3 regions of the Vibrio metoecus genome follow, and region 2 is predicted to be linked to each of the others. Evidence: predicted binding sites of a transcription regulator. Region 2 holds the regulator's gene; each other region holds the start of a gene.
The links. The regulator PurR, encoded in region 2, represses purine synthesis genes. The targets are predictions, from matches to a motif close to TNANGNAAACGTTTNCNTNA.
Positions count from the first base shown of each region.

Region 1: metK (methionine adenosyltransferase) is a predicted target of PurR. The motif match lies at 5,911-5,930, and genes of this name have one in related genera.
Region 3: EPB59_RS03725 (NupC/NupG family nucleoside CNT transporter) is a predicted target of PurR. The motif match lies at 6,750-6,769, and genes of this name have one in related genera.

Region 1 covers NZ_CP035686.1:2,295,998-2,306,119, forward strand. Annotated here, with positions in the region: gene epd (erythrose-4-phosphate dehydrogenase) at 1-539, opposite strand, end outside; gene EPB59_RS10375 (ligand-gated channel protein) at 697-2,640, opposite strand; gene EPB59_RS10380 (LysR family transcriptional regulator) at 2,785-3,681, shown strand; gene tkt (transketolase) at 3,748-5,745, opposite strand; gene metK (methionine adenosyltransferase) at 6,075-7,232, shown strand; gene EPB59_RS10395 (SprT family zinc-dependent metalloprotease) at 7,354-7,842, shown strand; gene xds (extracellular deoxyribonuclease Dns) at 7,970-8,665, shown strand; gene rsmE (16S rRNA (uracil(1498)-N(3))-methyltransferase) at 8,804-9,535, shown strand; gene gshB (glutathione synthase) at 9,549-10,122, shown strand, end outside.
Region 2 covers NZ_CP035686.1:1,000,110-1,010,231, forward strand. Annotated here, with positions in the region: gene glgC (glucose-1-phosphate adenylyltransferase) at 297-1,514, shown strand; gene glgA (glycogen synthase GlgA) at 1,516-2,970, shown strand; gene EPB59_RS04670 (alpha/beta fold hydrolase) at 3,101-3,907, shown strand; gene EPB59_RS04675 (DUF2007 domain-containing protein) at 3,913-4,224, opposite strand; gene EPB59_RS04680 (TVP38/TMEM64 family protein) at 4,253-4,942, opposite strand; gene EPB59_RS04685 (TfoX/Sxy family DNA transformation protein) at 5,224-5,811, opposite strand; cyclic di-GMP riboswitch class I at 5,926-6,011, opposite strand; gene purR (HTH-type transcriptional repressor PurR) at 6,170-7,180, opposite strand; gene torD (molecular chaperone TorD) at 7,533-8,195, opposite strand; gene torR (two-component system response regulator TorR) at 8,420-9,124, shown strand; gene elyC (envelope biogenesis factor ElyC) at 9,230-10,057, opposite strand.
Region 3 covers NZ_CP035686.1:773,734-783,855, forward strand. Annotated here, with positions in the region: gene EPB59_RS03680 (Tim44 domain-containing protein) at 164-1,033, shown strand; gene EPB59_RS03685 (DUF1244 domain-containing protein) at 1,196-1,513, shown strand; gene EPB59_RS03690 (copper resistance protein NlpE) at 1,590-2,081, opposite strand; gene minE (cell division topological specificity factor MinE) at 2,334-2,597, opposite strand; gene minD (septum site-determining protein MinD) at 2,602-3,414, opposite strand; gene minC (septum site-determining protein MinC) at 3,435-4,097, opposite strand; gene EPB59_RS03710 (YcgL domain-containing protein) at 4,297-4,575, shown strand; gene EPB59_RS03715 (lytic murein transglycosylase) at 4,600-5,571, shown strand; gene EPB59_RS03720 (LysR family transcriptional regulator) at 5,652-6,599, shown strand; gene EPB59_RS03725 (NupC/NupG family nucleoside CNT transporter) at 6,817-8,022, shown strand; gene EPB59_RS03730 (Ig-like domain-containing protein) at 8,265-10,122, shown strand, end outside.

The DNA.
Region 1 (10,122 bases), 1.3 Mb from region 2:
CCCGAATCAATGCCAAATGCGTCATCCAATACCTTGATGATCGGCACTATGCAGTTAGTGGTGCAAGATCCGTTAGAAACGATTTTATGCTCAGCGGTTAGGGTTTCATGATTCACACCATAAATGATGGTGTTGTCGAGATCGCTAGCACCCGGATGGGAAAATAAAACTAACTTCGCGCCCGCATCAATATGCTTTTGACCATCTTCCTGACAACCAAATACGCCAGTACAGTCGAGGACTAAGTCCACACCTAAATCACGCCAAGGTAAGAGAGGAATTTCAGAAAGATGCAGAATGCGGATTGAGTCATACTCACCATTTTGATGGTGAACGTAGATATGCTGCTGATCATGGCTGATTTTTTTGCCAAAGCGACCGTGGCTAGTATCGTACTGAAGGAGATGCGCCATCGCATCCGGTTTGGCAAGTTCATTAACCGCAACCACTTGGATGCGATCACTTTTGCCACTTTCATACACAGCGCGTAATACGTTACGCCCAATGCGCCCAAAACCGTTAATTGCTACCCTCAGCATCTTGTACCGCCTATCGCTCTCAGATTGGTTGGCAATAGTAACCGATACTCTAGGCTTTGGCACGGCGATCCTGTGCAATAAATGATTCCACCACCGATCGCAAAACAAGCAGAGGATTGGCGCTGCCGCCAATCCTCTGAACCTCTACCTCTAATAATTAGAAGGCAATGTCTAAGCCCAACCAGTAGCGGCGGCCATCTTCCACATAACCATATTCGGCATAGTTCACTTCCTGATCAAACAGGTTGTACACCGCGGCTTTAAGCGTTGCGGTATCGGTGAGCGCATAAGTCACGCCAGTATCGATAAAGGTGTAGCTTGGCGCGATGAAATCATTGTTCGATGCCCCACCTTCCGGCTGCATCTCCTTGCCACGATAGTTGAGGTTAGCCCAACTGCTTAGGCGATCTGTGGTTTGCCAACTCAAGTTGGCATTAAACAGATGCTTAGGTAACTGCAATAGTGGACGGCCAGCAAAATTCCCGGTTTTCTGCTCCGAGTGGGTGTACGTGTAGCTAGATGACAACTCAATGGTTTCCGTAATTGGCAAGCTTAAGGTTGCCTCTGCACCATAGGTTTCGGCTTCATCAATATTCACACGATAAGTAGGATCTGCGCCCCATTGGTTTGGCCCATCGGTACAGATATTGGCAGGGCAAGCGACGCGAGTGATCTTATCTTGAAAGTCATTATGGAAAGCGGTTAACGATGCCGAGAGACCCGTGCCAGCGCTGTACACCAAGCTCAACTCTTTATTAACGGAAGTTTCAGGCTTGAGATTCGGGTTGCCATAAATATTACCGCCCTTACTCACTTGTCCCCAATCCGGCGTCACTTCACGTAATTGCGGTGCACGGAAGCCAGTAGAAACACCACCTTTTACTGTCCATAGAGGATCGAGATTCCATACGCCATACACACGTGGGCTGAAGTGGCTGCCGTAGTTTTTATCATGATCCAGACGTCCACCAAAAGTCAGGCGGAATTGCTCTGCGAGCGCCCATTCATCTTCAATGAATCCCGCCCATTGAGCGTTGGAGATATGCGTGCGAGATGAAATTTTGTTGGAGGTTTTATCCTCTAAACTTTCGTGTTTACCTTCCACACCAAAGCTCAACTTATGCTCACCAATAGGAGCCACTAACGTGGATTTGAACACAGTGTTGTCAATGCTCATCTCACGAGACTGATTGGTATTTTCTTCGTATTGCAGATAGGTATCGGATTGCCCAACGTTTTGCCAATCCCCTTGGTGAGAAACGGCAATATGATTGCGACGATACTCATTATCCGTCTTGCTGCCGCTGGATTGCGCCGACTTGCCCACGTTATTTTCGCGATCTTGGGCTGATAAACCGGCTTCCAGTTGCAGTTGATGATCTGGATTGAGCTGGTAGTTGAGCTTTGAGGTTAAGCTGCGCAGTGATTTATCGCCGTAACCATGCTCAATTTCGTCTTCATCGCGTTGTGTGGTTTGCCCGTAGACTTGCAGCGATAGAGCATCACTTAAAGGTCCTGTCACAAAAAAGTTAGCGCTTTGTTCATCGCCTGAGGCGCGATTTTCTTGCACCACGGTCGATAGCTGCACATTGCCTGACCACTGCTGCTGATCTTTACGAGTGATGATGTTGATCACGCCGCCAATCGCATCCGAGCCGTACAGCGTAGACATCGGGCCACGGATCACTTCAATGCGTTCAATCGCTTGCAGAGGCGGCAGCCAACCTTGCTCAATGCCCGGACCATCGCTGTTTGGACGGGTCTGACGTGAGGTTTGACGTTTACCATCCACCAAAATCAAAGTGTAGCTTGAGCCCATACCACGAATGCTGATGTCGGTTTTATCGCCACCACCCGTCACGGTTACGCCTGGAACGCCTTTTAGCGCATCGGTCACATCACGGTAATAGCGAGATTCCAGATCTTCTCTTGAAATCACACTGATACTGGCTGGCGCATTTTGAATGGCTTGCGCGTATCCCGCCGCAGTGACCACCATGGTTTCATCCGCTTTCGTCGCTTCTTGAGCAAAAGCGCTAGCCGAAAACATTAAGCCAAGCGTCACAGATAAACTGACGAGGGATGGATTGTGTCTGGACATTTACCTCTCCTTTAAATGATAATTATTCTTAATTTCAGAAGCGGATTATTCATATATTCTGTATTGGAGATAGATCGACACATGGAATAGTGCGGACCAAATATGGAACGTCTGTGGTAATTATTCTTTAAAGGTCAAATACCTATGCAAGATCTCAGCGCCGTAAAAGCTTTCCATGCGCTTTGCCAACATAAGAGCCTGACTGCCGCAGCCAAAGCACTTGAACAACCTAAATCCACCCTGAGTCGCCGCTTGGCACAGCTTGAGGAGGATTTAGGACAAAGTTTGTTGATGCGGCAGGGCAACCGCTTAACGCTCACCAAAGCGGGGGAAGTGTTTGCGGTTTACTCAGAACAGTTACTTGAACTGGCGAATAAAAGTCAGGAAGCGTTGCAAGAATTGAACAATCAAGTCACTGGCGAACTCACGCTGGTGGTGCATCCGAATTTGATCCGTGGTTGGCTCAGCCAAGTGTTGGATGAGTTTATGCAGCAGCATTCGACATTGAAGATCCGTTTACTCAGCCAGTTTCAACACAGTGATGAGGTATTTGAGCCCGATTTGATCATTTGGATTGAACACGCCGCCCCCATGGGTTATCGCAAAGAGCGCTTAGGCTATTGGCGCTATGCCGCTTACGCCTCTCCCAAATATTTGGCCCATCGAGATAAACCCACCCATCCTCGTGAGCTGATTCATCACCCATGGATTGATTTTATTGCTTGTCGGCGCGCGGAGCTTGAACTGCACCATCCAGAGTTCGGCAGTTATTCACTGCCAGCACTAGAGAGTCGTTTACAAAGCGATAATCTTGCCATGCAAGCCGATGCGATTGCTAAAGGTCGTGGTATTGGTTTGCTTCCCACTTGGTTTGCCAATGGTTTTGAAACGGCGCATCCGGGCAGCCTCATTCCTTGCGTCAACGGATGGCAATCACAGCCAACAGAAATCAACTGCTTCTATCCGCTCGGTCGTCACCCACTTCGGCTGCGCCTATTCATTGATGCGCTCCGCCAAGCAAGGCCTGATGAGTGGCAATAAAAAATCCCGCCGCAGCGGGATTTTTTATCATCGATTTTTCTTTGCTTCACAAAGAATGGCTTTCAATTACGCCAGCAGTTCTTTGGCTTGTTTCACGACATTTTCAGTAGTGAAGCCAAACAGTTTGAACAGCTCACCCGCTGGTGCTGATTCACCAAAGCTGGTCATACCGATGATGCGACCGCCAAAGCCGACGTACTTGTACCAGAAGTCGGCAATGCCCGCTTCAATCGCGATACGCTTGGTGACTGCAGATGGCAGAACGGCTTCACGGTAGGCTGCATCTTGCTTATCAAATGCGTCGGTCGATGGCATAGAGACCACGCGAACCGCTTTGCCTTCGGCGCTCAGTTGCTCGTAAGCGGCAACCGCGAGTTCAACTTCAGAGCCTGTTGCAATCAGAATGAGTTCAGGTTGACCTGCACAATCTTTCAGGATGTAACCACCTTTGGCGATGTTCGCGACTTGCTCTGCGCTGCGTGGTTGCTGCGCGAGGTTTTGACGCGAGAAAATCAGCGCAGATGGCGCATCTTTACGCTCAATCGCCAGTTTCCACGCCATCGCTGATTCTACTTGGTCACATGGGCGCCATGTGCTCATGTTTGGTGTCATACGCAGGGAAGCGATTTGCTCAACCGGTTGGTGGGTTGGGCCATCTTCACCCAGACCGATAGAGTCATGGGTGTACACTTGGATGTTTTGCACTTTCATCAGTGCTGCCATACGCATCGCGTTACGCGCGTATTCCATAAACATCAGGAAGGTCGCGCCGTAAGGCACAAAGCCACCGTGCAGCGCGATACCGTTGATGATGGCGGTCATACCAAACTCACGCACACCGTAGTGGATGTAGTTGCCTGAGAAGTCTTCTGCTGTGAGAGACTTAGAGCCAGACCACATGGTGAGGTTAGAAGGCGCTAGGTCAGCTGAGCCGCCCATAAATTCTGGCAGCAGTTTGCCGAACGCTTCCAGCGCATTTTGTGATGCTTTACGCGATGCGATGTTGGCAGGGTTAGCTTGTAGGTTGGCGATAATCTCGCTGGTTGCTGCTTCCCAATTCGCTGGCAGCTCACCGGCTACGCGGCGCTTGTATTCAGCAGCTTCGGCTGGGTAAGCTTTCGCGTAAGCGGCGAATTTCTCATCCCAAGCGGCTTCTTTGCTTGCGCCTGCGGCTTTGGCATCCCACTCTGCGTAAATGTCAGCTGGGATTTCAAATGGAGCATATTCCCAACCCAAGAATTCACGCGCGGCTTTGATTTCATCGTTGCCCAGAGGAGCGCCGTGACAGTCGTGTGAGCCCGCTTTGTTTGGTGAGCCGAAACCGATGATGGTTTTGGTACAAATCAGCGTTGGGCGAGAGGTTTCTGCTTTCGCCGCTTCAATCGCAGCGTTAATTGCATCTGCATCGTGGCCATCAACCGCAGGGATCACATGCCAGCCGTACGCTTCAAAACGTTTTGGTGTGTCGTCTGAGAACCAGCCTTCCACGTGACCGTCGATAGAAATACCGTTGTCATCCCAGAATGCAATCAGTTTGCCCAGACCCAGTGTTCCCGCCAGTGAACACGCTTCGTGCGAGATACCTTCCATCAAACAGCCATCACCCATGAACACATAAGTGAAGTGGTCAACGATGTCGTGACCCGGTTTGTTGAACTGCGCCGCCAGTGCTTTCTCAGCCATCGCCATACCTACGGCATTAGTGATGCCTTGGCCTAGAGGGCCCGTGGTGGTTTCGATACCCGGTGCGTAACCGTACTCTGGGTGACCCGGTGTTTTTGAGTGCAGTTGACGGAAATTTTTCAAATCGTCAATCGACAGCTGGTAACCGCTCAGGTGCAGCAGCGAGTAAATCAGCATAGATCCGTGACCGTTAGACAGTACAAAACGGTCGCGGTCAGCCCAGTTTGGGTTTTGTGGGTTGTGGTTTAAGTGTGAACGCCACAGTACTTCGGCGATATCCGCCATGCCCATTGGGGCTCCCGGGTGGCCAGAGTTAGCTTTTTGAACGCCGTCCATGCTCAGGGCACGGATAGCATTGGCAAGTTGTTTGCGAGAAGACATGTCGACTCCTAAATGGGAAGTAAGCGAAATGAATGGATGCGGAAAATCAGTGGCGGCTATTGTCGCAAAGCCCCCCTGCTGCTGCAAACGATTTACTGGTGCTTTGCTCCGATTTTGTCACACTTTTTAGCACATTCTCGCTTTGTAGTGGCAAAGCTGACTTTTTTAAGCAAACGTTTGGTTATGGGCTAAACAGAAAAAGAGCTTGTAATTTGAGCGCTCGACACTAGAATAGCCGTCTAGATGTAGAAACGCCTACAAAATGTACGAAATTGATCGGTAGCGCCACTTCATGCCGTTACCGAATAACCACAAATATTGGAGCTATCATGGCGATTAAGCACCTGTTTACTTCAGAATCAGTATCAGAAGGCCATCCAGATAAAATTGCAGACCAGATCTCTGATGCAGTGTTGGACGCAATTCTTGAGCAAGATCCTAAAGCTCGCGTTGCTTGCGAAACTTACGTAAAAACTGGCATGGTGATGGTGGGTGGTGAAATCACTACTTCCGCTTGGGTTGATATCGAAGAGTTAACTCGTCAAACCGTTCGTGAAATTGGTTACGTGCACTCAGACATGGGCTTTGATGCCAACTCTTGTGCAGTACTGAACACCATCGGTAAGCAATCGCCAGACATCAACCAAGGTGTTGATAAAGCCGATCCTAAAGAGCAAGGCGCGGGCGACCAAGGCATCATGTTTGGTTATGCAACTAACGAAACTGAAGTGCTGATGCCAGCACCAATCACCTACGCACACCGTCTGATGCAGCGCCAAGCAGAAGTTCGCAAAAACGGTACGCTGCCATGGTTGCGTCCAGATGCGAAATCTCAAGTGACCTTCCAGTACGACCAAGGCAAGATCGTGGGTATTGATGCCGTGGTTCTGTCTACTCAGCACTGTGACTCTATTTCAACGCCTGACCTGCGTGAAGCGGTAATGGAAGAGATCATCAAGCCTGTTCTGCCAGCAGAATGGCTGAGCAAAGAGACCAAATACTTCATCAACCCAACCGGTCGTTTTGTGATTGGTGGTCCTATGGGTGACTGTGGTCTGACAGGTCGTAAGATCATCGTTGATACCTACGGCGGCGCAGCGCGTCACGGTGGTGGTGCATTCTCTGGTAAGGATCCATCCAAGGTTGACCGTTCAGCGGCTTACGCAGCGCGTTACGTTGCGAAAAACATCGTTGCGGCGGGTATGGCTGATCGTTGTGAAATCCAACTGTCTTACGCAATCGGTGTTGCTGATCCAACGTCTATCATGGTGGAAACTTTCGGTACTGAAAAAGTATCTCAAGAGATCATCATCGAAGCCGTTCGCCAGTTCTTCGACCTGCGTCCATACGGTCTGCAAGAGATGCTGAACCTGCTGCAACCTATCTACAAGAAAACAGCAGCTTACGGTCACTTCGGCCGCGAAGAGTTCCCTTGGGAAGCGACAGACAAAGCCGCGCTGCTGCGTGACTTCGCTGGTCTAAAATAAGCATTATTTCAAGTCACCGCTGACAAACGGCGAGGATTGCAATAGAGTTCAAGGCCCTTTCTCATGAAAGGGCTTTTTTTATGAGTTCGATGATAGGGTTTTTAGAGGTAGAAATTCGCTAATGGTTCGTTTTGATCTGCACTGCCAAGCTGAGCAGAAAATCAAACAGTGTATCGCCACCGCCAGCGAGGCTTTGCAACGCCCTTTTAAACTACCTAAGCTCAACTACCGTTTACGCGGGCGCGCCGCCGGTAAAGCCTATTTACAGCTGTGGGAAATCCGCCTTAATCCGGTGCTGTTTGCCGAAAACGTCGATGACTTCCTCCAGCAAGTGATCCCACACGAAATCGCTCATCTGATTACGTATCAGCTTTATGGACGAGTACGTCCACACGGTGCCGAATGGCAACAAGTGATGAAACAGGTGTTTCAACTCGAACCCAAAACCACCCACACGTTTTCTGTTGCTTCAGTACAGGGCAAAACCTTCCACTACCGCTGTGCGTGCCGCGAATACCCCCTCACCATTCGTCGCCACAATAAAGTGCTGCGCGGTGAAGCCACCTATCGCTGCCAAAGCTGCCAACAAAACTTGATCTACCAAGCCTAACCTTTGATTGACAGAGGCCACCTCTATAGGCTTTGCCTTTCCCTCGCTAAAAACTAACAAAAGCATCAACGACAAAGGTAATTTATGAGTGTTAGACTGATAAAAAACCTACTTATCTACGTCTATCATGCTGATTATCCGTTTAATAACCGCTTTTATGGCGAGCTTGCCTCTCCTCACCTTTGCCGCCCCCATGTCTTTTAGTCATGCGAAAAATGAAGCGGTGAAGATTTACCGTGATCATCCGGTCTCTTTTTACTGTGGCTGCGACATTCGCTGGCAAGGCAAAAAAGGCATCCCTGATTTGGAGAGTTGCGGCTATCAAGTACGTAAAAATGAGAATCGTGCTTCGCGTATTGAATGGGAACATGTAGTCCCAGCTTGGCAATTTGGTCATCAGCTGCAATGCTGGCAACAAGGTGGCCGCAAAAACTGCACTCGTACTAGCCCAGAGTTCAATCAGATGGAAGCCGATCTGCACAACCTCACTCCAGCGATTGGCGAAGTAAATGGTGATCGTTCCAACTTCGGTTTCAGTCAATGGAATGGTGTCGATGGTGTCACCTACGGCCAGTGCGAAATGCAAGTGAACTTCAAAGAGCGCGCAGCCATGCCGCCAGAACGAGCACGCGGGGCAATTGCGCGCACTTATCTGTACATGAGTGAGCAGTACGGTTTGCGACTTTCCAAAGCGCAAAACCAATTAATGCAGGCATGGAACAATCAATATCCGGTCAGCGAATGGGAATGTATCCGTGACCAACGGATTGAAAAAGTGCAAGGCAACTCGAACCGCTTTGTGCGTGAACAATGCCCGAACTGATTGGCAGAATCTCACCCTGCCCCCTTGTATTTTGCCCAACTTGCATCCATGTTAGAGGCCAGATATGCCTCTTCCAACTGAAGTTGCCGCTTTAAGTTGGAAGAAGGTAACCTCGTTTAATGATTAGGAATTATCCGCATGCGCATCCCACGAATTTATCATCCAGAACCGATCCACCAGCTTTGCACCGTAGCCCTGAGTGAAGATGCCGCTGGGCATATCGGTCGCGTATTGCGTATGCAAGCTGAACAAGAAGTGCTGCTATTCGATGGCTTTGGGGCTGAATTCCCAGCCGTGATCAGTGAAGTCGGCAAAAAGCAGGTGCTGGTCAACATCACAGCGCGCGTGGAAAACAGTATTGAATCGCCCCTCGATCTGCATCTTGGTCAGGTGATTTCACGCGGCGATAAGATGGAGTTCACCATCCAAAAATCGGTGGAATTGGGCGTAACCACCATCACCCCTCTGCTTTCTGAGCGTTGTGGCGTGAAGTTGGATGAAAAACGCTTCGAGAAGAAGATCCAGCAGTGGCAGAAAATTGCGATCAGCGCTTGCGAGCAGTGTGGCCGTAATACCGTGCCAGAAATCCGCCCAATTATGGATCTCGAAGCTTGGTGTGCAGAGCCAACCGAGGCACTGAAACTCAATTTGCACCCACGCGCTAAATACTCGGTCAACACCTTACCCACCCCAGTGAGCAAAGTTCGTTTGCTGATTGGTCCTGAAGGCGGTCTGTCAGCGGAAGAAATTGATATGACACGTCGTTACCAGTTTGAAGAAACCTTGTTAGGCCCACGCGTACTGCGCACAGAAACTGCGGCACTCACAGCGATAACTGCACTACAAGTTCGTTTCGGCGATCTTGGCTAAATGGAGATAAACCATGATTAAACTCGGTATTGTGATGGATCCCATCGCTTCCATTAACATCAAAAAAGATTCCAGCTTTGCCATGATGCTTGAAGCGCAGCGTCGCGGTTATGAAATCCATTATATGGAAATGAATGATCTACACTTAGAGCAAGGTGTGGCACTGGCCGATACTAAAGTTGTCGAGCTGAAAGAAGATCCGAGCGGTTGGTATCAATTCAAATCCGAGCAAACCATCGCACTTTCTGAATTGGATGCGATTTTAATGCGTAAGGATCCGCCGTTCGACACCGAATACATCTACGCAACCTACATTTTGGAGCGCGCGGAAGATGAAGGCGTATTGGTAGTGAACAAACCACAAAGCCTACGCGATTGTAATGAAAAACTGTTCACCGCTTGGTTCCCAGAGCTGACGCCGATCACCATGGTGACGCGTAAAGCCGAGAAGATTAAAGCCTTCCGTGAACAGCACGGGGATGTGATTCTAAAACCCCTCGATGGTATGGGCGGAGCTTCGATTTTCCGCGTTAAAGAGGGCGATCCTAACCTCTCAGTGATCATCGAAACCTTAACCAACCACGGCC
Region 2 (10,122 bases):
TATTGCGTTATTTTTTACTGTTAGGTTTATGTAATTGAACCACCAACAGAGTGTGAGTTGGAATAAGTCTTTTCCATCATTCACCTTTTGACCACGGAGATTTCAAGAAATTGATTGGTATTCTGCTGCGGATTCGATAACGTATAGCCAACCGATTGCATTGTTTATTCAGCACATTTGTGCTGGCTGTCGTACTAATTTGCCATCGGTAAGCATGGAGCACCGCACCATATAGCCCCCAAAGCAAAACCTATTTCGTGGTTCGGTAAATATTATAAAAGAATGGAGAACAACACATGGCTGGAGTATTAGGCATGATTTTGGCGGGTGGCGAGGGGTCACGGTTGAAACCGTTGACTGAAACCCGTACCAAACCGGCAGTTCCTTTTGGCGGAAGCTACCGCTTAATCGACTTTGCACTCAATAACTTTGTTAACGCCGATTTGATGCGTATCTACGTATTGACGCAATTCAAATCACAGTCTTTGTATCTACACATGAAAAAGGGCTGGAATCTCTCGGGGATCACGGATCGTTTTATCGACATTATTCCTGCGCAAATGCGTGATGGAAAACGTTGGTATGAAGGCACTGCCGATGCGATATATCAAAACTTACGCTTTGTGGAAATTGTTGCCCCAGATCAAGTCTGCATTTTTGGCTCAGATCATATCTATAAGATGGATATCCGCCAAATGCTCGATTTCCATCGCCGCATGGAAGCAGAATTGACCGTTTCTGCACTGCGTATGCCGATCAGTCAAGCTTCACAGTTTGGCGTCATCGAGGTCGATGAACACGGCAAAATGGTGGGATTTGAAGAGAAACCGAGTTGTCCGAAGTCGATCCCCGGTGAACCTGAGTGGGCGCTAGTCTCGATGGGTAACTACATTTTTGAAGCAGAAACGCTCAGCAAAGAGTTGCGTGAAGATGCTGAGAATAGCCAATCTAGCCATGACTTTGGCAAGGACATTATTCCGAAGATGTTCCCACGCGGTAAAGTGTACGTGTATGACTTCACGACCAACAAAATCAAAGGCGAGAAAGAATCTACCTACTGGCGTGATGTGGGTACCATTGAGTCCTACTGGTCTGCTCATATGGATCTGCTCGATAAAGAACCGCCATTTTCTTTGTATAACCGTAGCTGGCCGCTACACACCTATTACCCGCCTTTGCCACCCGCAACGTTTGTTGATGTGAAGGATAAAAAAGTCAAAGTGACAGACAGTTTGATCTCTGGGGGAAGTTATATTCAAGGATCAACCATTTATAAATCGGTGTTGGGCTTCCGTAGTAACATTGCTGCTGGCTCTTTGATCAGTGAATCTGTTATCTTGGGTGACGTAAAAATTGGAGCTGGCTGCACGATTAAGCGCGCCATTATCGATAAAGATGTTGAGATTGCCGCAGGTACTATCATTGGTGAAGATCTGGAAATGGACAGAAAACGTTTCCACGTTTCCGATGAAGGTATTGTGGTAATTGCAAAAGGTTCAAAGGTAGGATTCTAGAATGGAACAACTCAACGTTTGGTTTACCGTGTCGGAAGTGCAGGGGCTGGTAAAAAGTGGTGGCTTAGCTGATGTGGCAAAAGCCCTACCACAGGCGTTGAAAGCGTTGCATCAGCAGGTAGCGATTGCGCTGCCTGCTTATCGTTCAGTTCCGGGTAGAGAAGAGGCGGAGTTAGTCCTAGAAACGGAACTTACTCACTGGCCGCACACTCATTATCGAGTGCTTAAACGCGAGTTAGAAGGGATCCCGGTCTATTTAATAGACTGCCCAGCCTATTTTGATCGCCCGGCTCTGTATGCCGAGAATAACCAAGCGTATACCGATAATGGTGAACGATTTGGTTTTTTCTCCGCAGCGTGTTTGGACGTACTCCCTAAATTGGGGATTCAACCGGATATTATTCACGCCAATGACTGGCACACCGGCTTAGTTCCTTTTCTACTGAAAACGCGTTACCGCTATGACAGTTTTTTTGAACAAGTCAAAAGCGTGCTCACGGTGCATAACGCCATTTTCAAAGGGATTTTTTCTTACCACCAATTGGAAGTCATTCCAGAGCTTAATTTATCGGGTATGGAATTTCTGCAATATGGTCATGACCATGTCAGTATGTTGCGAGCCGGGATTGCCTTTGCCGATAAAATTAACGCAGTAAGTCCTAATTATGCTTCAGAGCTTTTAACGCCGCTCGGCGCGCATGGTTTAGTCGATGATTTTGTTCGTCGCGCTCGGGATTTGCACGGTATTGTGAATGGCTGTGATTACAGTGAGTGGAACCCACAAACGGATCACTATTTGCCAACCACTTACAGTGATGAACCACAATCGATGCGCAAGGGCAAGGCGTTGTGCAAAACCGCGTTGCAAGAAGAGTTACATTTGCCTGTTGCCAATGTTCCTATGTTTGGCATGGTTTGTCGTTTAACACACCAAAAAGGCTTTCATTACCTGTTACCTATTTTGGAGCAGTTCTTACGTAATGATGTCCAGGTGGTGATTGTCGGGACTGGTGAGCCAGAGGTCGCAGCGCGACTGAATAAAATTGCTCACTCTCATCGCAATAAGTTTGCTTTTGTCGAGACCTACAGTGAGCGTTTAGCCCACTGGGTTGAAGCTGGATCCGACTTCTTCTTAATGCCTTCCGAGTTTGAGGCATGTGGGTTGAACCAGATCTACAGCATGGCTTATGGCACCTTACCTATCGTAAGAGAAGTCGGCGGGTTGAAAGACACGGTGAACGATTACGATAAGTTTCCTGAGCGTGCGACGGGTTTTGGTTATCAAGAACCCACACCTGAAGCGTTGCTGATCACCATGCAGCGTGCCTTGCTGTTTTATCTCCAACAACCTGATGAGATGCTCAAAGTACAGCAACGTGCGATGCAGCAAAACTTCAGCTGGGAGGAGTCGGCACAGGAATACATGAAAATGTATCGTTTGGCGCGATTTGGTTAGAGGTAAATTTTAAAGCTAAGGCACCTTTAGGTGCCATTATTTTCTGCTCTGCTCAACAGTTTCTTACAACTGAAGTGATTTTCCACACACGGTTTATGGTAGTCTTGGCCTGCGTAATAACGAGGTGCCAATGTCTGCCATTGCTGAAAAAGTTCTGTTTCATAAAACCTACCTTCATCCTACCAGTCGCGAGTGGGTGGTTTTCGTACATGGCGCAGGAGGCAGCTCTTCAATTTGGTTTAAGCAGATCAAAGCCTATCGTCAGCATTTTAACTTGCTACTCATCGATTTGCGTGGTCATGGTAAATCAAACCAATTGCTCAGAGATTGGATAGCCAATCGCTATACTTTCAAAACGGTCACCCTTGATGTGCTGAGAGTATTGGATCATCTGAAAATCCAGTCAGCCCATTTTGTGGGAATGTCCCTCGGTACGATCATCGTCCGTAACCTTGCCGAGCTTGCGACACACCGTGTTAGTTCCATGGTGCTTGGTGGTGCGGTAACGCGGCTTAATGCGCGCTCACAACTGTTGGTTAGGCTAGGGCATTTGAGCAAACACCTCATCCCGTATATGTGGCTGTATCGGCTATTTGCTTACATAGTGATGCCGCAGCGCAGCCAAAAAGAGTCACGACATCTCTTTATCCGTGAAGCGCAAAAGCTGTGTCAAAAAGAGTTTAAGCGCTGGTTTACCTTAACGGCTGAAGTTAATCCCATGATGCGCTACTTCCGTGACCGTGAATTACCGATCCCCACTTTATATTTGATGGGTGAGAAGGATTACATGTTTATCCATCCGGTGAAGGAGATGGTTGCACTGCATGCGCAGAGTGAACTGTATGAAATTCCAAATTGTGGGCATGTATGTAATGTCGAGCAGCCTGAGCTGTTTAATCAGCGTTCTATCGAGTTTATCCAGCGCCAAATCCGTTAACACTTTTATTCATTACATTGGGTAAATCCACACTGCCAACAAACGCTAAACTGCCCTTCATGGCTTTCGCCGCATTGTGGGCATAACCAGCGAGATTGTTTCGGCGGATTAAGATACTCAGCGATGATTTGCTCGGCGGCGGTTTTCTGCTGAGGTTTCTTTAACCAAAGTGATGGTGCGCTGCTGGAATCCATCGGGAGCTCGCCACGCAGCGCAAACAGCATCTCTCCACGCAATTCACACGGGATCCCTTGTTGATGCAACAACTGCATCAAGATATGAGCCTCTAATGGATGATTTGCAGTATAAATTTTCATCATGGTTGATGGGGGTTCTAGCCCAAGCTCATTTCATCGGTGATGAAACAGGGCGCCGTTGAAGTTTATTCATGAACCATTTCACCACAACAGGAAATACACCCAACAACACAAAAGAGGCGAGCACTGGTGCAGAAACGATCTGGCTCAAGCTAGAGATTTCGGCTAGTTGAGTGCCGGCATTGAGATAAACTGCTGTGCCAGGCAACATCCCTAATTGGCTGACCCAATAGTAACGCCAAATGGAAATAGGCGTGAGACCCATGACCAAGTTAATCAAAAAGAAGGGGAAAATGGGAATTAAGCGTAGCGAGAGCAAATAAAAGGCTCCATCCCGTTCGACACCTTGGTTAATGGTTAACAGCTTATCGGCAAATTGAGCTTGAACCCAGTCGCGCAATAAAAAGCGGCTGCTGAGGAAAGCAAGAGTTGCCCCAATCGTACTCGCAAATGAGGCTAGCAGAAGGCTGAGCCAAAACCCAAACAGTGCTGCACCCAATAGGGTGACAACAGTGGCGCCTGGGACCGAAAAGGCAGTCAACAGGACATACAACACAAAATAGATAAGCGCAGCTTGTACAAGATGTGCATCAATGTAGTTTGCCAATTCGGCTTGCTTGGCTTTGGCCACATCTAACGTCAGATAATGGCTAAATTGTGTCACCAAGATCGCCGTTATCGCGATCAAAATAAGGGCAATAATGAGCTTTTTGTTCATGAGTGGTACCTAGTCAGCACTTTGATATTGAGGCTTTTGATAGCCATAAGTGGAATATCTTATCCCATTGGTAATGAAGGCAATGCATCAGGACTTGGGTATAAGTATATCGACTCAAAATAAATTCGCCCGATTGGTATGAACTAGGGCTATGAAGTAGAAGACAGGGGAAGCGCCGTATTTCTTTCAAAAAAATAACGCGCCCGTGTGGACGCGTTATCAGATTTTACTCAAAGTATTCATACAAACTTGGCGAGGAAAGACAAACTCAAAACGAGAAATCAAAGGTGTCTTAGTAGTTCGTCACGACGATTTTGTGGGATCACTGACCAATGTTTACCTTCGATTGCCCCCTCTAAAGCCCATAACAGCTCAAGACTAACCTCTGCCGAATGGGTACGTTGAATGGCTTTATACGCTTCAACAGAACCGAAAGAGTGTAGAGACTCAACGCTTTCGATACCGGCTTTTTTGAGCATTCTTTCCGTTGCTAAACGCAAGTTGGGAAGATCTTTCAAACGGTCAGGCTTCGCTTGTGCTTGTGTTTCACGTTCGGTCTTAGCGACCTCAAGCGCAATACGAGCTTCACTTAGGATAGAGGTTGGATTACTCCAACAATCATCAGGTAGAGCGTAGTACTTAGTGACGACGGGGAAACCACGCTTTTTGTAAACATAAGGTTCATAACCTTGCTGCTTGAACTTTTCGATTGTGGCATCGTCTGCACGGATGTGCAGAGTATCGTTAACCACAAGCGCAAACATAGTTTCGTCGACGAAAATACCAAAGCCACCAAACATTGAACGAGATTTCACACGTCCTAGCTGCTCAAAGAGCCGCATTGAATCTTTTAATACTGGTTTATCCATGCTGTTAGTCTCGGAGTATTGTTACATACGCCACCAAATCAGGTCCGAGAAAATTAGCAAAAGCATGCAACTGCCGTGTCAATGATGAGTCAACATAGTGTATGCATTTTTGCCATCGGTAACCCCGCTACCTACCTATGTTCTGGTTTAGGCCGGAGGCTTTGCGTCCCATTCTTTCAAATGGTTTGCCCTGTGCGTGACATTTTTCCTGATAAAAAATAACCAAACTTGGGTCATTCTCACATACTGATATTTCAATTGTGAGAATGAGCCATGTTAATAATACTCGCTCTACATTAGTTTTGTCATATTTATGTGACAAGCTTTCAAATATAGGCTCTGTGAATTGTCAAGAAAGTTAGGATTTTGTCAAGTCTTTCACAGTGTCGCGTTCGACGATCTCAGGATGCATCTCGAAAATTCGGCGCTCGTGTTCTTTATCTTTAATACGCTCTAACAGAATTTCGAACGCATTTTTACCCACACGACGCTTAGGTTGGTGCACTGTGGTCAGTGGTGGAGAGAAGTATTCGGCCAGTTCGATATTATCGTAACCAATCACGGATATTTCTTCAGGAACACGAATCCCTTTTTGTTGCAAACGGCTCATTAGACCTAATGCCATGGTGTCGTTGAAGCAGAATACGGCAGTTGGGCGCTTATCCATAGCAATGATTTTGTCGGCGGCAAGGACTGCGGTATCACACTCAAAATTACCTTCTAGAATCCAATCTTCATTCACGGGTAAGTGCGCTTCAGCCATCGCTCGGCGGAAACCTTGAATACGCTCTTGGCAAGCGGCTTTGACAAAATGACCACTTAAACAGGCAATATCGGTATGTCCACGATCCGTCAGATATTTGGTCGCGAGATAGCCACCTTCCTCTGAGTTATCGATGATTTTATCAGCGTGCGACGTTTCTGGGCCCCAATCCATGATTACTTTTGGAATGTCTTTGTGAGCGTCGAGCATTTCCTGCAGCTCTTGAGTCAGGTCAGAGCACATGACTAAAATGCCATCCACACGTTTTTCGGCCAGCATGCGAATATAATCACGCTGCTTTTCATAGATGCCGCCCGTGTTACACAGAATCAAAGTATAACCTTGACGGTAACAGTAGCTTTCCACACCATCGATCACTTCCGAGAAAAACAGGTTTGTTGATTGAGTCACTAGCATGCCAATGGTGCGTGTAGTGTTGCACTTCAAACTACGTGCGACCGCACTCGGTGCATAGTTGAGTTGCTTAACCGCTTCCATCACTTTCTCTTGGGTGGTTTCTGCCACAAAGCGAGTTTTATTGATAACGTGAGAAACGGTGGTGGTAGACACGCCTGCAAGGCGCGCCACATCTTTAATCGTAGCCATAGAGTGTTCCTGTCGATGACTGCTGATGCCAGCGAATGTTATTGGTTAATTAAATCAGCAGAAGTAAGGCGAGACTGAGCGAATCTTCACACTCTGTGCGGCGAGGAACTACATATACCGTACGTAAAGCGCTTCAATCATCATGCCTAAAGTAATAAAAATACAAAAACCGCCAAGAAACAGCGGTTTACATTTTTATTCGTTTTTATCGTTTGCGGGTGGATTTTAGACTGCAAATGTATCCGCCGCAACGAAATTCATTCATCAAACTTTAAGTTCTTTCACAATTGATTTGTTTATGCCCCTGGCTTTTTGCAATGGTAAAGTTAGGGGCATAAAAATAGACGTGTTGTTATTGAATGCGCTGACCTAGTTCATCGATGTAACGTTGATCTTGCTGTAAAAATGCCAACGTTAACCGAGCTGCCGCCGCGTAAAAACCAAACGCATCAAACTGAGTACAACGTTCAACAAAAAGGGGTAACCAACTCAATAAGTGTTGAGTAATGAAATCAGATTGTGTCTTGAGAGCTGAGTTAACCTCGGAGCCTTCTTTATTCGGGGTATTGCTGATAACAAGATGCGCAAGAAAGTCGAGTTGAATCGCGAGATGATCGGCGGGCTCATTAAGGTTCGGATCCACATTCACGTTATAGTGGCTGAGTAATTCACGCATGAGTTGTGCGGGCTTGCCATTGAGTAATCCTTTGTCTGTGTAGACAGATGCATAGGGTAACGCTGAGTCACGATCGGACTTTAAAAATAGATCGCAAAAATCAGCGGCAAGTTCCAACTGTGCATCTTGGCGATCTTGCAAGCGATTGAGTGCATCGATCAAACTTTTCACTTCCATCGCTAAGCTTTCCTCATCGGCAAGTGCGGTTAAGAAAGTACGGATTTCAACTGAGTGATAATGGGCGATATCTTGTTCAGTCAGTTCTTTAAAAAAGAGACTCGAAAGCCACCAATAAATTTCTGCGCGTTTTTCATTGAGGATATTCAGTTCTTGGATCATGTTTGCTCTCCCAATCGATTGACGCGTAGTCTAAACCATAAAAATGAACAGCAATCATGCAAAATATGACAGTTTGTGAAAAGAAAAGAATACGTTGTTAATCTGTTAAATAAAGCTTGCGTTGTATCAAGGAAAGGTGAGTTTTCTCACGATATTTCTCGAGTTATTAACAAATATGAATAGAATGAGTGAGCGATAAATCCCGTTATTTAAAATGGTGCACTATGAGTTATCACGTACTTGTGGTTGAAGATGACCTCGTCACCCGTAGTAAGTTAAGCGGTTACTTTCAAAATGAAGGTTACCAAGTAACAGAAGCGGAAAGTGGCGCACAAATGAGAGAAGCACTTGAGCTCAATGACATCGATTTAGTCTTGCTGGATATTAATTTGCCTGGTGAAGATGGACTGTTATTGACGCGAGAACTGCGTGGCCAGTCGGAGATTGGCATTATTTTAGTGACAGGACGCACAGACAGTATCGATAAAATTGTTGGCCTTGAAATGGGCGCCGACGATTATGTGACTAAACCCGTCGATTTGCGTGAGCTACAAGTTCGAGTGAAAAACTTGTTGTGGCGTATTTCGTTGGCTCGCCGCGATAAATACAGCGAGAAGGCAGACGATACGTTGGTTTACTTTGGTGAGTGGACATTCGATATACAGCGTCGTGCTTTGAGCCGAAATGGTGAGCCGGTGAAACTCACCAAAGCAGAATACGAGTTGTTAGTTGCACTTTCCTCTTATCCTAATCAAGTGCTGAGTCGTGAGCGTATTTTGAACATGATCAGTCATCGTGTGGATGCGCCAAACGATCGTACTATTGATGTGTTGATTCGACGTATGCGCGCCAAGATGGAAATGGATCCGAAGAACCCGCAAATTTTTGTCACCGTTCACGGTGAAGGGTATATGTTTGCAGGGGATTAAACTGATTTACACTCAATGTGTTTGCATTAGGCTCATCCCAAACATAAAAAACCGGCATATTGCCGGTTTTTTTATGTTTGTAACGACTTAGCGGAGGGGGAACGATTAGGGCGTTGTCGGAGCTTCTTCTACGACAGAGGGCGTTCCTACCTGTACCTGTTCACTGCCATCACCGGCAACAGTATCACGCAGTTTTTGCCACAATAGGCCTAAGGTTTCGTACCAATACTGTTCGGTTTGCTCAAGATAGCGCGATTTAGGAATGTATTTATCCCAAGGCTGAACAATATTGAGATGGCCTAAGTAGTTAGTTGGTGCTGGAATTGGCGTTAAACCTGCCGATTCAAATTCGCGCATCGCGCGCTTCATATGACTTGCTGAGGTGACGAGCACCATACGCTTTTGTTGCACGAAAGCGGCCGCTTGGCGTGCCTCTTCCCAAGTATCCTTGGCGGTTTCCAGCAAAATAATATCCGATTTAGGTACGCCTAACGCCAAAGCGACACGCGCCATCATCCGAGCGTGGCTAACTTCGCTGCCGCCAGCGTAACCGGAGAGGATAAGCTTAGAACCCGGATACATACGACTAATACGAATGCCTTCCGTTAAACGCATAAGTGCGGCACGAGTAAGCTCGGAGGTGGGGGGGATGTCATCATCAACCACATGGCCATTACCGAGCACCATCACGTAGTCAAGAGTACCTTCTACGGGTAAAAATGCCGTGTAAGTACGTTCAAGGGGCATCAACAAACGAGTCGCCACAGGTTGAAAGGAAACCAGAAATAACCCAGTGAGAGAGAATAATACCACTAGGCAGCCAGTTTTACGTTTTGCCGTGAACATGATCAGCATCAGGCCCACGAAACCAATGATCAGCAGTGCTGGCAGAGGCATCAACAGTGAAGAAAAAATTTTTTTCAGCTCAAACATAGAGAAAATAGTCCGAAAAAACAGCACTTGAGTATAAAAAGAGTCGAAGCCTCTTTATTCCTGCC
Region 3 (10,122 bases), 230 kb from region 2:
GTCTAAACATCCCCTACGGGAGCGTCAACGCATCGATTTGCAATATTCTGATACATGTCGATAAATGCAAAACGTTTCCATTGCGAGATGAAGTAGCTATAGTGACCCAGTAAAGATAGGTAGGCTTTCACAAGCCCCATAACATCAAACCCTAAGGAAGTGTATGAAACGTTTGTTTTCGCTGATCGCGTTAATCATGGTTTCGGTGGCAGTCACTCCGATTGCTGAGGCCAAAAAATTTGGTGGCGGTAAATCGTTTGGTAGCAGTTACAAAACTGCGCCAGCACCGAAGCAACAAAAAACCGATACTTTAAAAAAGAATGATACGGCTAACCCTGCCAGCTCAACGAAAAAAGGTTTGATGGGCGGCTTGTTAGGTGGCTTGTTGGCGGGTGGTTTACTCGCGGCTTTCTTTGGCGGCGCGTTTGAAGGTATCCAGTTCATGGATATTCTGATCATGGGCTTGATTGCGTTTGTGATCTTTAAGCTGATGCGCGGCTTATTGGCTTCAAAACAGGGCAGCATGAATCAGTCTCAGCAGCAACCGGCTTTTGGCGGTATGAACCGTACGCCGTTTGAGCAGCCTAATGTGCACAACTTCGAACAGCCACAATCTATGGGTGGTGGTTTTGGTAGCGCAGCGCAAAGTGACATTCCGCATAACTATCCAGCCGGTTTTGACCGCGTGGCGTTTGTGAATGGTGCGCGTGAACACTACCGAATCCTGCAAGGTGCTTGGAACCACAATCAACTAGAAACGATTCGTGAATACGTGTCACCAAGTTTGTTTGATGATCTCAAAGCCGAGCGTGCGAACTACGAAGGTGAGCAACACACCGATGTAATGTACGTGGACGCCGAAATTGTGCGTGCTGACTACGATGCAAACCGTGCTCAGCTGAGCTTGCAGTTCAGCGGTCGTTACCGTGATGCCGTCGAAGGCATTGAAGAGAACATCGAAGACGTATGGCACTTAGAGCGTGACCTTACGGTTCCTAATGCACCTTGGTTGATCGTTGGGATTCAAGGCTAGTTGATCGAAACCCACGGATTTGCATCATGCTAAAAAAACACCCAGCTTTGACTGGGTGTTTTTTTATCTTCAGAAGCGTCGATACTTGGATTCCATTCCTGAAATGATGAGGAGTTTGGGTATATACTCGCGGCACTCAACATTGCACAAAAGGAAAGTGACGTGGCTCAATTCAAACATCAACAACTTAGCCAAGCTGAACAAGATAAATTGGATGCAGCGGTTTTTCGTCAACTGTTGCAACATCTGGATCAAAATAAAGATGTGCAAAACATCGATCTGATGATTTTGGCCGGTTTCTGTCGTAACTGTTTCTGTAAATGGTATGCCGCTGAAGCGCAGAAAGAGGGGCTAGATCTGGATATTGATGATGCCCGTGAGCGTGTGTATGGCATGACTTACGATGAGTGGAAGGCTAACCACCAACCACCAGCGACACCTGAACAGTTAGCCGCCTTTGAAGCAAAAAATAAACAGTAACGGTAGAGATAAACAAAACGCGCCAAGATTATGGCGCGTTTTAGTGTGAAATCCTTTGCGATCAGGCAAGCAGAGATTATTGCTTGCTTAGCACGTAAAATTCAGCCAGCTCACCATCGATTTGTTGACCATGCATATCCAAATGGGTCAGTGTGTTTTCACCCACAAGATATTGTCTGCCAGTTTGATCGCCAGATTGCAGGGTAACGATGCTGCCCGTTTCATCCCAAGCAAATGTGCCTTCAGAAATGAAAGGTGCCCCCTCTTTGTCGAGATACTGTTCAGTTAATTTGTAAGTACCATCGCTGTTGATCGTCAGTTCTGTTTCAATGCCACCACAGTCAGCACAAGGTAGGGTACCTTGATAGATGCCAGCCCAATCCAGGCTGTTTTGTGCATTATGCGCCGCATCGACACTTTCGTTTGACGCTTGAGCTGCTGATTGCTCTACAGGTTGCGTCGCAACATCAACGATCTTTTCTACTTCCACTTTTGCGTCTTGTTGGTTGTCGCATCCGACAAGAATGAGGGTCAGCGCGCTCAGGGCAAAAATACTTTTTTTCATCATAAATCCTTGGTTAAGAAATGTTGACCATCAGAAACTCGGCCACTATGAACTCGCGCCGTTAAGTCTGGGTCAAACGCGCGTCATTTTAGCGACAACTTTTGTGTGATCTAGCTCAATAAAAGTGACATTTCCCAACAGATAATAAAACGTCTCACGCTTTCGATTTAAGGTGATGGTTTGGTCAATGTTGCCATGTTTTATGATTTAAAGAGCGGTAAAAAAAGACCCTCATATTTGAGGGCCTTAAACCGATTATTTCTCGTCATCCGGCAGTTTGACGTTGAGTTCGAGCACTGAAATATCATCGTCTTTATGCTCGAAAGAGAGTTCGACCATCGAAGGGTCAATTGCGACGTATTTGGCAATCACCTTCAAGATGTCTTCCTTGAGCTGTGGCAAGTAGCTCGGTGCCGGATCGTTTTGACTGCGACGCTCGGCAACAATGATCTGCAAACGCTCTTTGGCAACGCTCGCGGAAGTCTTCTTCTGTGGGCGGAAAAATTCCAGCAATGACATAGCCTTAACCTCCGAATAAGCGTTTGAAAATTCCTTTCTTCGCTTCAGTCAGGAAACGAAACTCGACTTGTTCACCCAGCAGACGAGAAACGGTATCTTGATACGCTTGTCCTGCATCTGACTGGTCATCAAAAATCACTGGAACCCCTTTGTTAGAGGCATTCAGCACAGCCTGACTTTCTGGGATTACGCCAAGCAGCGGTACATGCAGAATTTCTTCGACGTCTTGTACACTTAACATTTCACCTTGAGTTACCCGCGCTGGGTTGTAGCGGGTCAGCAGTAAGTGTTGCTTGATAGACGCTTGGCCTTGTTCTGCACGCAGTGACTTCGAATCGAGAATGCCGAGAATGCGGTCAGAGTCGCGCACTGATGAGACTTCTGGGTTGGTGGTGACAATTGCTTCATCAGCGTAGTAAAGCGCCATTAATGCGCCTTGTTCGATACCAGCAGGAGAGTCACAAATGATGAAGTCAAACCCCATTTCTTTGAGGTCATTGAGTACACGCTGAACACCATCTTTGGTTAGCGCATCTTTATCACGGGTTTGAGAAGCTGGCAGGATGAATAAGTTTTCGTTACGTTTGTCTTTAATCAAGGCTTGGTTCAGTGTGGCCTCACCATTGATGACATTGACAAAGTCGTACACCACGCGGCGCTCACAGCCCATGATTAAATCGAGATTACGCAGACCGATATCAAAATCGATCACTGCGGTTTTTTTGCCTCGCAGTGCGAGACCTGAAGCAATAGCAGCACTGGAGGTGGTTTTGCCAACCCCGCCTTTTCCTGACGTGACGACAATAATGCGCGACATGTTATATTTTCCTTTCAATCTTAAATCGTGAGCGTTTCGAGGTAGAGTGATTCGTCAGTCATACTGAGCATCACTCTCTGTTGCCAAAACTGACTTTCAATTTGGTCACTCAACCAATAATGGCCGGCGATAGAAATCAGTTCCGCTTGCAAATCATGACAAATAATTCGGGCTTCTCTTTGGCCACTGGCTCCCGCAATCGCTCGGCCACGTAACGTGCCATAAATATGGATCGAACCATCGGCAATCACTTCGGCACCCGCACTCACATGGCTCAAAATCACCAAATCACCATCTTTGGCATAGATCTGTTGGCCAGAACGCACTGGGGTTCGTACCACTTTGGTGGGGGCCATTTTAGCTGGGGCTTGAGTGGGGGAGTTGGTTGCGGTCATTACCGCAAAACCTGCTTCGGCAGCGAGATTCTGGCTACGTTTGTCTTTACATCCTGTGACACCAACCGGAATTAAACCTGCTTGGCGGATCCCTTGCTTTAATGCGGGGTAGTCAAGATCACCCTCGACTTTCGCCACATTCAGCACTACGGGTGCATGGGCAAAAAAAGCAGGGGCTTGCGCGACCTTTTCTTGAAGAAATTGAACAGTTTGTTCAATTTGGTTGTCAGAAAGGTGTAACACCGACAAAGTAAAGCTACTACCTTTCAGGTCAGGGTTTTTCGACATGGTAACGTTGACCTCAATAAACTCTATGCCTTGCGGAGAGAGCATTGGCTGAGAACAGGGCTGTCATGTTATATTCAGCGCCAAAGCACAGCAAGTTCTCTTGCGGTGAAATAAGTGATTTGGCATCAATTTTGGTCAAAGTTAACTGAATTAAGACAAAACGCCCTAAGTGGTCAATCATCTAATTAAAAGGCTTGTCATGCTTTGCTCGATTTATAAAAGTCCTAAAAAAGAAGGCACTTATCTGTATATTCCGAAACGGGACGATTTTTCACAGGTTCCTGACACCTTGAAACAGATGTTTGGTAAACCTATTTTTGTCATGTTGGTCAATCTTGAGCAGCGTCAACTGGCGCAGGTCAATGTGGAAAAAGTGAAAGCTTCACTGCAAGAGCAGGGTTTTTTCCTACAATTACCGCCGCCACCAGAGAACTTGCTGGAGCAACATAAGGAGCGCAAAGCGCGCCAAACTCCCTGATGAAGATCGCTCAAGGAGGGCATCTTGAAAAAATTATTATCGATAGTATTGGGCTTGACTCTGTCAGCACCAGTGCTCGCCAATGAAGTCAGTTTTGAACAATATGTGGAAAGCTTAAAACAGCAGGGACGTCAGGAGGGAATTTCTGATCGTGTTCTTGAAGCGGCTTTTCGAAATGTTGAATACAAACCCCGTGCGGTGGTGGCGGATAAAAACCAACCAGAGAAAAAACTGACGTTGGATGAATATATTCCACGTGCAGTGCCGGAGTGGAAGGTTAAACAAGCTCAAGCTTTGTATGAAAAGCATTATGATGAATTGCAGCGCATTGGGCAGCAATACGGCGTGCAACCCAGATTTATAGTGGCGTTGTGGGGGGTAGAGAGTAATTTCGGTGCGCTGACGGGTAACTTCAGTGTGATTGATGCTTTATCGACGCTGGCTTATGAAGGTCGCCGTGAAGAGTTTTTCCGTAAAGAAACCATGGCCGCTTTGCAGATTTTAGAACAAGGCCACATTGCCCCTGAAGCAATGAAAGGCTCTTGGGCGGGCGCGATGGGTCAATGCCAATTTATGCCAAGTTCATTTTTGAATTTTGCCGCAGATGGCAATGGCGATGGCAAAAAAGACATTTGGGGAACGCGTTCAGATGTGTTTGCTTCCACGGCGAACTATCTTAGCCAGTCAGGATGGGATGACAAATATACTTGGGGACGCCAAGTAAAAATCCCTCAAGGCTTTGATCATAATTTGGAAGGGCGTCAGCCAGAAAAAGGTAAAACGCTGCAAGAGTGGGGCAAACTGGGCGTAACGCGTTATGACGGTAAGCCACTGCCGGTGCTTTCTGACGACATGAAAGCGTGGCTGATCATGCCGGATGATGAAGCCGGGCGTATTTACCTCGTGTACAACAACTACAATGTATTGATGAAGTGGAACCGCTCATACTACTTCGCTCTTGCAGTTAGCCATTTGGCGGATCGGATCAAATTCTGAGTGCTGCCTATCCAACACAAGGGCTCATTTGAGCCCTTTGTTTTTAGGTCGTTAGAGTATTTTTACGGAGACAATCAAGCTTGCTTGCTGAACGCGCTAGCCAAATGGCTTTATTTGCGGTGTTAATTCAACATCAAAGTTTCACCGCCGCCGCGCATGCGCTAGGGGTGTCGGTTTCCCATGTCAGTAAACAGCTTGCCGCGTTGGAAGCCTCGCTAGGGGTAAAGTTGGTGCAGCGTACCACGCGCAGTTTCACTCTGACCGATGCGGGAAATCTCTTCTACTCTCAGTGCCGTGAGCTGCTGACGATTGTGACCAATGCACAAAGTGAAATGGAAGATCAGCGTGATGAGGTGGCAGGCCTCCTCCGGCTTGGTTTATCGCAATCGTTCGGTACTTTGCATGTGTTACCTGCCTTAGAACAACTTCGCCAGCAGTACCCCGATCTTAGAGTCGAAGTACATCTGTTTGATCATAAAGTCGATATGCTTAAAGAAGGGCTCGATTTGTGGATCACCAGTAACGAGCAACTGCCGGAAGGCTATGTGGCGCAACGCATTGCAGATTGTCGTTTTGTGGTGGCTGCATCAGCAGAATATTTACTGCGTCATGGCACTCCGACTCAACCAGTGGAGCTGATGGATCATAACTGTTTGATTTATCGTAGTTGGGAGCGTGATTATACGCGTTGGTCATTCAGTCGGGATGGGCAAAGTCAAACCGTTAAAGTCTCCGGTAACTATTCAGTCGATTTGGCAGAAGCGGTGCGCGATGCCGCTGTGGCAGGGTGGGGCATCGCCTACTTAGCGACATATTTACTGCGTGATGAATTTCGTACAGGGCAGTTGATTCAACTGTTTCCTGAATGGTGTGCCAACCAGCAAATGCCGTTTTATGCGGTTTACCCAAGCCGTCAACATATGCCGAAAAAGACTTCGGCGGTCATCGAGTTCATCAAACATACGCTAGGCAATCCTTGTTATTGGGATTCACGCTTACAACCTTATGTGCGCTTTACCACGGGATAAGGCGTAATCGATTGTTGCTGATTTTCAAAAGATATTTTCCAAATGGAAAAGATAAGTTTTAAGCAAACGTTTAGTCTCAATAAAATCAGCAAGTTATGAAAATTCGCACTTTACGCCCCAGTTCAGTAATGAGTGATTAACAAACTGACCTTGCGCATACGATTTCCTTCACTAAAATCGCCGCTTTTCCTGTTCTACTCACATTTTGGGCGGCGTTATGTCATCACTCCTCGGTATGGGCGCAATTTTGCTGGTTGCGTGGCTATTTTCTACCAATAGAAAAAATATCAATTTGCGCACAGTCTCGTTAGCGTTACTGCTGCAAATTTTCTTCGCGTTACTGGTGCTGTACGTGCCAGCCGGTAAAGATGCACTGAATAGTGTGACAGGCGCAGTGTCACAACTGATCAACTATGGACAAGACGGAATTGGTTTTGTGTTTGGTGGCCTTGCCAATGGCAGTGTGGGTTTTGTGTTTGCGATCAATGTCCTCGGCATCATCATTTTCTTTTCCGCACTGATTTCTGGCCTTTACCATTTAGGCATCATGCCGAAAGTGATCAACCTGATTGGCGGTGGCTTGCAGAAACTGCTTGGCACAGGCCGTGCGGAATCCCTTTCCGCTACCGCAAACATCTTTGTCGGTATGATTGAAGCGCCGCTGGTGGTAAAACCTTATCTCCATAAAATGACGGATTCACAATTCTTTGCGGTGATGACGGGCGGCTTAGCTTCGGTTGCAGGTGGTACTTTAGTGGGCTATGCCTCTTTAGGCGTGGAACTTAACTACCTGATCGCAGCAGCATTTATGTCTGCGCCAGCAGGGCTATTAATGGCGAAAATCATGTTGCCTGAGACCGAAAAGGTTGATGTTGTAACGGCAGAAGATGAGTTGGATCTGCCGAAGGCAACCAATGTGGTTGAAGCCATTGCCGATGGTGCGATGTCGGGTGTGAAAATTGCCGTTGCGGTGGGCGCGACTCTGCTCGCTTTCGTGAGTGTGATTGCTCTGCTAAATGGCTTGTTAGGCTGGGTTGGTGGCTGGTTTGGCATCGAGCTGAGCTTTGAACTGATCATGGGTTATGTTTTCGCTCCTGTGGCGTGGCTGATTGGTATTCCATGGCAGGAAGCGATCACCGCAGGTTCGCTGATTGGTAATAAAGTGGTGGTGAACGAATTTGTGGCTTTCATTCAACTCATCGAAGTGAAGCAGCAGCTGAGTGCACACTCACAAGCGATCATTACTTTTGCTCTGTGTGGTTTTGCGAATATTTCCACCATGGCGATTTTGATTGGCGGTTTGGGCAGTTTGGTGCCTGAGCGTCGCGCCTTTATTTCAAAATACGGCTTCCGTGCGATTGGTGCAGGCGTATTGGCTAACCTGATGAGCGCATCGATCGCTGGGGTGATTTTATCTCTGTGATCACAGATTGATGGATTGAGGCCAGCGAGTATGCTGGCCTTTTTTATGGGCTTTTTGGCCAAGGCAAATAAGCTATGTTTCGATTCGTGAATCGCGCCGAAAAAGTATTGAAAGCGATGTTTCATCGAACTGTGTGCAGTGACACTGTGCCGAGAATCGTAAACTATTCAGTCGATTAACATGCAAAACTTTCACTCTAGAGTATTAGTTATAGGCGATATCATCTAATACAGGAGAGAAACATGAAGCGCTATTGCTTAGCGGCAGTAATTGCCGCCAGCTTGGGAGTAAGTTACTCCGCACAAGCTTACAATTGTGCCGGTGTGCCAGTGTGGGACAGCAACACCGTGTATGTCAGCAGCGACAAAGTTCAAAAAACCAACACCGCTTATCAAGCGCGTTACTGGACTCAGGGTAACGATCCGGCAACCCATTCTGGCTCATGGGATGCATGGCAAGTTCTTGGCCAATGTGACGGGGGAAGCAATAATCCTCCTCAAGTTTCCATTCAATCGCCGCTCAATAATGCCAAGATCCCACAAGGCTCCGTCGTCGGATTACAAGCCAATGCCTCAGATAGCGATGGCAGCATCACTCAAGTGGAATTTTTAGTCGGCACACAGCGTATCGCGATTGACCAGCAAGCCCCATACCAAGTGGATTGGACGGCAACGCTAGGAGCTACTTCAGTGACCGCGATTGCGACCGATAACCAAGGCGCAACATCAAGCAGTACGGTGAACATCAGCGTAACGCCTACCGGTAACCCAGTTCCGCCAACTGTGACGTTGACTAGCCCGACGGGTAGTGAACAGCTAACCGTGGGCGATGTTCTAGCCGTGGCCGCAAATGCCACTGACAGTGATGGCACTGTCAACGCCGTTGAATTTTATGTTGATGGTCAACTTGTTGTGACCGATAGCTCTGAGCCTTACCAGTTTAATTGGAATGCCGCAGTCGGCAGCCATACCTTTAAAGCCAAAGCCATTGATAACGACAACCAATCTACCGTGAGCCAAGAAGTGACTTTAACGGTCAGCAGTGGCTCGAATGCAGGTTGCGCGGGTTTACCTGTTTATTCGGCGGGAACCGCGTATTCGGCAGGGCAGTTGGTACAAAATAAGAACCAAAAATACCGCTGTGATATCGCCGGCTGGTGTTCTTCCAGCTCCGGTTGGGCGTATGAGCCAGGTGTTGGAAGTTATTGGAAAGAAGCATGGAGTGGTTTCGGTGCTTGTTCAACCCCACCTGTAGTGACATTAACCAACCCAACGGCTAACCAAGTGATTCTTGCTGGCTCCACTGTCAGTGTGGCGGCGCAAGCCAGTGATGCCGATGGCTCGGTCACGCAAGTGGAGTTTTTTGCGGGCAACAACAGCTTAGGGGTGGTGACTCAAGCGCCTTACGCGGTTAACTGGCTAGCAACCACCACGGGGAATCAAACCCTGAAAGCAGTGGCCACGGACAACGACAGTAACACCAGTGAAAGCGCAGTCAGCGTGACGGTGAGCGATCAAGATCTTGTGGTTTCACTGACTTCGCCGACATCCGGTCAAACCGTTGGTCTAGGTAAACCGGTTAACATTGCCGCCGATGCCACGTCACTAACCAATAATGTGGCGAAAGTGGAATTCGTGGTCAATGGTGCGGTAGTGGCAACGGATACAACAGAGCCTTTTGCTTACAGCTGGACGCCGAGTGCGATTGGTAACTATACCGTTGCAGCGAAAGCGACCGATGCTGCAAGAACGAGCGTGACCTCTTCTGCAGCCGCAATCAGCGTGGTAGAGCAAACTCAGAAGAAACATCGTCTGATCGGTTACTGGCATAACTTCGTCAATGGTGCGGGTTGCCCAATTCGTTTGGCGGATATGCCACAAGCGTGGGATGTGGTTGACATTGCCTTTGCAGAAAATGATCGCAACAGTACAGGAACGGTGCATTTCAACCTGTATGCCGGTGATATTTACAGCAGTTGCCCTGCGCTCGATCCTGTGCAGTTCAAGCAAGATATGAAAGCGCTACAAGCGAAAGGCAAAGTATTTGTGCTCTCTCTTGGTGGTGCGGAAGGCACGATCACTCTTAATAATGATCAAGATG